2 regions of the Arthrobacter sp. BI5 genome follow, and region 1 is predicted to be linked to the other one. Evidence: predicted binding sites of a transcription regulator. Region 1 holds the regulator's gene; the other holds the start of a gene.
What was found. Region 1 encodes HrcA, which represses chaperone genes, less so after heat shock. Its sites were predicted from a motif close to TTNGCACTCGNNNNNNNCGAGTGCNAA; they were not measured.
Positions count from the first base shown of each region.

Region 1 (4,394 bases):
GTGGATGCCGGCGGCCACCGAGAAGCACGCGAGGGCAATCCAGATGGCGGTGGCCAGCACGGCGAACAGGTTGCCCACTACCGGGACAAAGACCAGCAGGTTCGCCACGACCGCGGCGATCGTGGGCGGCAGCGTAAAGTTCAGCGCTTCCTTCGATTCCTGCGCGGTGAACGGGCCGCGGTCCTTGAAGATCAGGTAGATCAGCAGGGACGGAACGCAGCCCAGGATGCCGCCAAAATGCGCCAGCGTGGCCCACTGCCGGTCCTCGCTCGCCGTCAGCGGCAGAGCATTTGCCGGAACACCATGGTACTGGGGCTGGTCATGGCCGGCCTGGTGGTCCGTGTGTTCGCGTGCGTCTTCTGCCACGTTTCGTCCTTTGGATTGCGGTGGAGCGTTGGTACCTGTACGAGCCGCGGCCGCAACAATGTGCAGCGGCCGCCGGTTCAAGAATACTTGCTCGGATCGCGAAACGTGGCAGGGGGAACGGCTAGGGGACCGTGAGGAAGTCGATGACTTCTTCGACCCGGCCCAGCAGGGAGGGCTCCAGGTCCGCGTAGCTGCGGACCGCGCCGAGGAGTTTCTGCCAGCCCAGGCCGATGTCTTCCTTGGTGCTGTGCGGCCAGCCGAAGGCCGTCAGGATGCCGGTTTTCCAGTCCACGCCGCGCGGAATCACCGGCCACCGCTCAATGCCCAGGACCGCGGGGCGGATCGCCTGCCAGACATCGACGTAGGGGTGTCCGACGATCAGCACATTGCCGGCCGCGCCCGGGGAAGCCATCACGGCGTCGGCGATCCGGGATTCCTTCGAGTCGGGCACCAGGTGGTCCACCAGCACGCCGAGCCGGCGGCCGGGGCCGGGGCGGAACTCCGTGACGGCGGCGGCGAGGTCGTCGATGCCGTGCAGGGGTTCGACGACGATGCCCTCCACGCGGAGGTCGTCACCCCAGACTTTTTCGACGAGCTCGGCGTCGTGCTTGCCTTCCACCCAGATCCGGCTGGCCTTCGCTACCTGGGCCCGCTGTCCGGCGACCCGGACGGAGCCGGAGGCGGTCCGGGTGCCGGCGGCGTTGGCCGCGGCGGCAGCCCGCGGGGCGGGCGGCATGAGCTTGATGGGCCGGCCTTCGAGCAGGAACCCGAAGCCGAGGCGGAAGGAGCGTGACTTCCCGCGCCGGTCCTCGAGGGCCACAACGTGCATGCCGCCGGACTTCTCCACCCGGGTCACGGCACCGACCCAGCCGGACTGCACATCCTCGAGCACCATGCCCCGTTCCACCGGGATTTCGGGCAGCTGGGCCTTGGCGGGGGCGGAAAGGTCCTGCGGGCCCCAATTCTGGTAAGACATCTGCTACACACTGCTTTGCACTCGGGAATTTGGGCGGAGGAACGGCGGCGCGGCTCGTGGTGTGCCCGGAAACACCCGTCCCGGGGGTCACGCCCGCAGCGAATCCAATGCTAACAACGGCGCGACTCATATTAGACTGGTTAGCACTTAGGCATGTCGAGTGCTAACCGCGGGTTTCCCGGGCGGGTCTTTCCGCGCGGCCGGCGCCGGCTAACTGATACGGGTCGATTGGAGGTGGAGCGTGAGCGAGCCACGCAAACTCGAAGTGTTACGCGCCATCGTGGAGGATTACGTCCATTCCCGCGAGCCCGTGGGATCCAAGGCGCTGGTGGAGCGGCACCACCTGGGTGTGTCCAGCGCCACGATCCGCAATGACATGGCTGCGCTGGAAGACGAGGGCCTGATCACGGCGCCGCACACGAGTGCCGGCCGGATTCCCACGGACAAGGGCTACCGCCTGTTCGTGGACCAGATTTCGGCCGTCAAGCCGTTGTCCCCGGCGGAGCGGCGCGCCATCCAGGCGCTGCTGGAGGGTTCCGAGGATCTCGACGACGTCCTGGACCGGACCGTCCGGCTGCTGTCGCAGCTGACCAACCAGGTCGCCGTCGTGCAGTACCCGCTTTTGAGCCGGGCCCGCGTCCGGCACATCGAATTCGTGCTCCTGGCGCCCCGCAAGGTGCTCACGGTGTTGATTGCGGACACCGGCAAGGTGGAGCAGCGGGTGATCGACGTCGGCCAGGACCTCGGCGACGACGCCCTCTCCGAGCTCCGGACCCTGTTCCTGGCCAAACTCTCCAGTACCCCGCTGGGGCTGCTGCCACAGTCGTTGCAGGCCGTGGTGGAGAACTGCCCGCCGGTGCGGCGCGGCCCCGCCCAGGCCCTGTCCCGGGGACTGGAGTCGCTGGCGGCGAGCAGCCGCGAGGAGCGGATGGTCATGGCCGGGACCGCCAACCTGGCCCGCTCCAACGTGGATTTCCCGCTGAGCATCGGCCCCGTGCTGGAGGCACTCGAAGAGCAGGTGGTGATGCTCCGCCTGCTCAGCGACATGGCGCAAGATCCGCGCGGCGTCACCGTCAGCATCGGCCGGGAGAACCCCTACGACGGGCTTTCCGAAGCCTCCGTGGTGGCCACCGGCTACGGGCCGGACGCCACGGCCAAGGTTGGCGTCCTGGGGCCCACCCGGATGGACTATCCCACCACCATGGCCGCCGTCCGTGCGGTCGCCCGCTACCTTTCCCGGATCCTCGGGCCCTGACGGGCCGGATCCTGCACCGGACTTCTTGCCCACTACAGGCAGTGCCCCACTGGCAGTACAAAAAGGAAGAGATACACACTTTGAGCAGCCACTATGACGTTCTTGGAGTCTCCCGTGAAGCGACGGGGGAAGAGATCAAGAAGGCCTACCGCAAGCTTGCGCGGACCCTCCACCCGGACGTGAACCCCGGGGACGACGCCTCCGAACGCTTCAAGGCGGTCACCCACGCCTACGAGGTGCTGTCAGACCCGCAGAAGCGCCGCGTCTATGACACCACGGGCAACGAGAACGGCACCGACAACGGCTTCGGCGGCGGCTATGCCGGCCAGGGCTTCGCCTTCCAGGACATCTTTGAGACCTTCTTCGGCGGCGCCGGCGGCCAGGGCGGCCCCGCGTCCCGGGTGCGCCGCGGCCAGGACGCGCTGATCAGCGTCCGGATCGACCTCCGCGACGCCGTCTTCGGCGTGAACAAGAAGCTTGAAGTGGACACCGCCGTCACCTGCCCCACCTGCGAGGGCTCCTGCTGCCGCCCCGGCAGCCGCCCCGAACGCTGCGACATCTGCGGCGGCAGCGGGCAGGTCCAGCGGGCCGTGCGCTCGATCCTCGGCCAGGTCATGACCACGGCCCCGTGCGGCAGCTGCGAGGGCTTCGGCACCGTCATCAAGGACCCGTGCAACGAGTGCGCCGGCCAGGGCCGCATCCGCAGCCGCCGCACGCTCACCGTGAAGGTTCCGGCCGGCGTCGCCACCGGCACCCGCATCCAGCTCTCCGGCCAGGGCGAGGCCGGTCCGGCCGGCGGGCCGTCCGGTGACCTTTACGTCGAGATCCGGGTCAACAACGACGCCACCTATGTGCGCGAAGGCGACGACCTGCACGCCAGCCTGAACATTCCGATGACCGCCGCGGCGCTGGGCACGGAACTGACCCTGGACACGTTCGACGGGCAGCAGGAAATCGACGTCAAGGCCGGCACCCAGTCCGGCGAGATCATCACGCTCCGCGGCCTGGGTGTGACGCACCTGCGCGGCTACGGCCGCGGAGACCTCAAGGTCCACCTGCAGGTGGACACCCCGGCCAAGCTCGACGCCGCCCAGGAGGACCTGCTCCGGCAGCTCGCCAAACTCCGCGGCGAGCAGTTCACCGAGGGGAAGCTTGCTGCCAGCGGCGGCGTCTTCGCCAAGCTGCGGGACCGGCTCGGTAACCTGTAGCGGTGAGTAACCCGGTCTTCTTCACCCCCGCAGGCTCCCTGGACCAGCAGGTCCCCGGCGCGACGTTCGTCCTCGAGGGCGCCGAGGCGCGCCACGCGGTGACGGTCAAGCGCCTGGCGGTGGGGGAGGCCGTCGACATTGCCGACGGCGCCGGAAAGCGCATCACCGGCACGGTGACTGCCGCCGCGCCCCAGGAGCTGACCGTTGAGTGCAGTGAGGTCAGCACCGAGCCGCTGCCCGACGTCCGGCTGGTGCTGGTGCAGGCGCTGGCAAAGGGGGACCGGGACGAACTGGCTGCCGAAACCGCGACGGAACTGGGGATCGACGCCGTCGTCCCCTGGCAGGCGGAACGGTCGATTGTCCGCTGGAAACCTGAGCGCGCCGCGAAGGCGCACGCCAAATGGCAGTCGGTGGTGGCGGCGGCCGCCAAGCAGGCGCGCCGGGCCTGGATTCCGGAAGTCCGCCCCGCCCTCGACGGCAACGGACTGCAGGCGGCCGTGGCCGCTGCGGACCTTGCCGTGATCCTGCACGAGGACGCGGTGCGGCCCCTGCGCCAGGTGCTGGAAGCCTGGCACCGGGAGGCGGCCGA
Region 1 is NZ_CM155264.1:2,128,801-2,133,194, reverse strand. Features, by position in the region: gene AC1MED_RS09675 (DUF4870 domain-containing protein) at 1-366, opposite strand, end outside; gene AC1MED_RS09670 (DUF3097 domain-containing protein) at 488-1,342, opposite strand; gene hrcA (heat-inducible transcriptional repressor HrcA) at 1,584-2,597, shown strand; gene dnaJ (molecular chaperone DnaJ) at 2,678-3,805, shown strand; gene AC1MED_RS09655 (16S rRNA (uracil(1498)-N(3))-methyltransferase) at 3,808-4,394, shown strand, end outside.

Region 2 (4,394 bases), 870 kb from region 1:
CAACCGGGGCCGGGACCGGCTGCCGCTGGGAGGCGCCCTGGGACGGCCGGTTCTGACCGGCTACCCTGTACCGCCGGCCCTAGACGGGCTGCACGGAGATGGCCACCCGTTCCTCGCCGATTCTGGTGAGGACCAGGGTGGCCGTCTTTTTGGCCGCGTTCTTGGCGTTCTTGCCGCCGCCGGGGAGCAGTTGCTGGCGCAGTTCTTCCGGCGTGACCGAAGTGCCGCGCTTTTTGATGTCGAGGACGCCCACGCCGTTGTCCTTGACCCAGGCCTTGAGCGCCTTGACGTTGAACGGCATCACCTCGAGGACCTGGTAGGCCCGGGCGAAGGGGGTGTCGCGCAGCTCCGGCGCGCAGATGTAGGCGATGTGTTCGTCCAGCAGATGTCCGCCCAGCTGGAGCGCGACGTCGGCGACGAGCCCCGCGCGGATCACGGCGCCGTCGGGCTCGTAGAGATAGCCCTCCACCGGACCCACGGGGGCCACCGGGCCGGCGTCGAAGTCCTCCGTGCTGGTGAGTTCCGCCGCACCCTGCGGCCCCAGAACCAAGGCAGCGCGCCGGACTCCGGGCCGGCGGACCGCGTTGAACCACAGCGCCACCTCGGTGACGTCGCCGCCCACCGACACCCACTGCGCCTCGCAGTTCGCCGGCACCGAGTCATGCGGCATCCCGGGTCCCATTTTGACGCCGACGGCGCGGCCCGACGCGGCCAGCGATTCCACGAAGGACAGCGGCGGGGAGAAGTCTTCGGGGTCCCAGAGGCGCTTGGTTCCGGAACTGGAGGTGGTGCGGCGTGCCGGGTCCAGCCAGACCCCGTCGATCCCGTCGAGCGGAACGGCGGTGGCATCGGCATGGACCACACTGGCGTTGCGGAACGGGATCAGGTTCATCGTGGCGCAGGCGGCGGTCGTTTCGTCCAGTTCCACCGCGGTGACCTGGATGTCCAGGGAAGCCAGCGCCATCGCGTCGGCGCCCAGCCCGCAGCCCAGGTCCGCCACATGGGCGATCCCGGCTTCGGCGAACCGCTGCGCGTGCCGTGCCGCCACCGTGAGCCGTGTGGCCTGCTCCAGTCCCGCCCGGGTGAAAATCATCTGCCGGGCGAATTCACCGAATTTGGCTTCCGCCCTGGTCCGCAGCCGGGACTGGGTGAGCGCCGCGGAGACCAGTTCGGCGGAATGGCCGGCCTTACGGAGTGAGGCGTTGAGCCGGAAGGCCTCCTCTTCACGGTACGGTCCCAGCGAGGCCAGCAGCTCCCAGCCCTCCGGATTGAGGAGAGGGGCGATCTGGTCCTGCGTAGTCTCAGCCATGCCATCAAGCCTAGTTCAGGCGTGGAAGCCGCGGCGCGGCGGATAGGCTGGACGGCATGGACGGCAAGGAATCAGACGACTTCGGCACAGCGGGCACCCGGGAGCAGGCGGGCGGGGAAGTCCGGGACAGCCGGGGACTGGCCCGTTTCGCCCGTCCGGCGCTGATCGCCGGCAGCGTGATCGCCGTCGTGTGCGTGGCGCTGCTGGTCATCATCTTCTTCCTGGACGCCTTCAACGCAACCGTCTACTCCGTGGGCGGCAAGGATGTGAAGGACGCGACCGACGAGGCCCGCGCCATCCGCGACACCTACGCCGCTGCCCGGGTGGGCGGCATCATCTTCCTGGTCCTCGGGGCGGTGGCCGCCCTGGCCGGTGGCTTTGTGCTGTACCGCGGACGGAATGCCTCCGCGCGGGTCGACGAGGACGACGACGGCCAGGACTGGGACTACGAAGATCTCGCGGGGCGGTAGGCGCCCGCAGCCACGCTCCGCCCGCTGGACATGCTCAGTCCTCCCGCCGGGCCCACCACCGGACATGCTCAGTCCTCGAGCCGGACCCCCCTCCGGACATGCTCAGTCCTCGAGCCGGACCCCCCTCCGGACATGCTCAGTCCTCGACTCCGGCGCTGCACATAATGCCACTTTGTCCGACGCCGGCACCCTGGAATGAGCATGTCCCTCGTCCTGCGCCGGACCCTCCTCCGGACATGCCCAGTCCTCGGCGTCGGCGCTGCACATAATGCCACTATGTCCGACGCAGGCACCCGGGAATGAGCATGTCCCTCGCTCACGGGCTGCAACGAGCATGTCCAACCACCGGCGCCCCCGCCGGACACAACCACCGTGGGTCCACCGGGCGCCACAAAGAATGAGCATGTCCCGTGCAGGCGTTCACCAGGGACGAACTTCTGGCACTCACCTTGACCGAGTGCTAACTACTTACATAGAGTCGTCATTAGCACTCTCCCTAGGCGGGTGCTAACACATGGAGCATGCTCCGCCTAGCTACTGCCGGCACCGCGACGACGGTCTGTACGCCATGGCATCGCCGCTTCATAGTCCACAAATTTGCTGACGAAAAGGAGAGGTCCGAGTGTCGGTCTCTATTAAGCCTCTTGAGGATCGTATTGTTGTCCGCCCGCTCGAAGCCGAGCAGACCACGGCTTCCGGCCTGGTTATCCCGGACTCCGCACAGGAGAAGCCGCAGGAAGGCGAAGTTGTTGCAGTTGGCCCCGGCCGCTTTGACGACAACGGCAACCGCGTTCCCGTAGACGTTGCCGTCGGCGACGTTGTTATCTACTCCAAGTACGGCGGAACCGAAGTCAAGACCGGCGGCGTTGAGTACCTCGTGCTGTCCGCCCGCGACGTCCTGGCGATCGTCGTAAAGTAACTCTCTTGGACCCCCGCGCCGCCGCTCCTTCGCTTTGAACGGAACGGCTGCGCGGGGTTCTGTCTTGAAAGGACAAAACCATGGCAAAGCAGCTCGCGTTTAACGACGCTGCCCGCCGGTCGCTCGAAGCCGGCATCGATAAGCTCGCCAACACGGTCAAGGTGACGCTCGGCCCGCGCGGCCGCAACGTCGTGCTGGACAAGAAGTGGGGCGCCCCCACGATCACCAACGACGGTGTGACCATCGCCCGCGAAGTGGAACTGGACGACCCGTACGAGAACCTTGGCGCCCAGCTCGCCAAGGAGGTTGCCACCAAGACCAACGACGTCGCCGGTGACGGCACCACCACCGCCACCGTGCTCGCCCAGGCCCTGGTCAAGGAAGGCCTGCGCAACGTGGCAGCCGGCGCCGCCCCGGGCCAGATCAAGCGCGGCATCGAGGTCTCGGTCGAGGCCGTCGCCGCCCGCCTGCTGGAAAACGCGCGCCCGGTTGAGGGCACGCAGGTGGCCAACGTTGCCGCCATCTCCGCGCAGAGCGACGAGGTCGGCGAGCTCCTGGCCGAGGCCTTCGGCAAGGTCGGCAAGGATGGTGTGATCACCATCGAGGAGTCCTCCACCACGCAGACCGAGCTGGTCCTCACCGAGGGCATGCAGTTCGACAAGGGCTACTTGTCCCCGTACTTCGTCACCGACGCGGAACGCCAGGAAGCAGTCCTCGAGGACGCCCTGATCCTGATCAACCAGGGCAAGATCTCCTCGGTCCAGGAATTCCTGCCGCTGCTGGAAAAGGCGCTGCAGAGCTCCAAGCCGCTCTTCATCATCGCCGAAGACGTCGACGGCGAGGCCCTTTCCACGCTGATCGTCAACCGCATCCGCGGCACCCTGAACGTCGTGGCCGTCAAGGCTCCGGGCTTCGGCGACCGCCGCAAGGCCATGCTGCAGGACATCGCTACCCTCACGGGTGCGCAGGTTGTTTCCCCGGAACTGGGCCTTAGCCTGGACACCGTGGGCCTTGAGGTGCTCGGCACCGCCCGCCGCATCACCGTGACGAAGGACAACACCACCATCGTCGACGGCGCCGGTTCGGCCGAGGACGTCGCGGCCCGGGTCGCCCAGCTGCGCGCCGAGCTGACCCGCACCGACTCCGACTGGGACAAGGAAAAGCTGCAGGAACGCCTGGCCAAGCTGGCCGGCGGCATCGGCGTGATCAAGGTCGGCGCTGCCACCGAGGTCGAGCTGAAGGAAAAGAAGCACCGCATCGAGGACGCCGTGTCCTCCACCCGCGCTGCCCTCGAAGAAGGCATCGTGGCCGGCGGCGGCTCCGCCCTCATCCACGCCCTCAAGGCGCTCGATGAGGACCCGGCCGTCCAGGCGCTCGACGGCGACGCGGCAGCTGCCGTGGGCATCGTCCGCCGGGCCCTGACCCAGCCGCTGCGCTGGATCGCCCAGAACGCCGGCTTCGACGGCTACGTTGTGGTCGCCAAGGTTGCCGAATCCCCGGTCAACCAGGGCTTCAACGCCAAGACCGGCGAATACGAAGACCTGATCGCGGCCGGTGTCATCGACCCGGTCAAGGTCACGCGTGCGGCCCTCCGCAACGCGGCCTCCATCGCCGCGCTGGTTCTCACCACCGAAACCCTCGTGGTGGAAAAGCCGGCCGATGAGGACGAACACGCCGGGCACCAGCACTAAGGTCT
Region 2 is NZ_CM155264.1:2,997,033-3,001,426, reverse strand. Features, by position in the region: gene AC1MED_RS13760 (class I SAM-dependent methyltransferase) at 80-1,309, opposite strand; gene AC1MED_RS13755 (hypothetical protein) at 1,366-1,779, shown strand; gene groES (co-chaperone GroES) at 2,402-2,698, shown strand; gene groL (chaperonin GroEL) at 2,779-4,389, shown strand.
Region 2: a site for HrcA is predicted at 2,217-2,243, ahead of groES (co-chaperone GroES). Genes of this name have one in related genera too.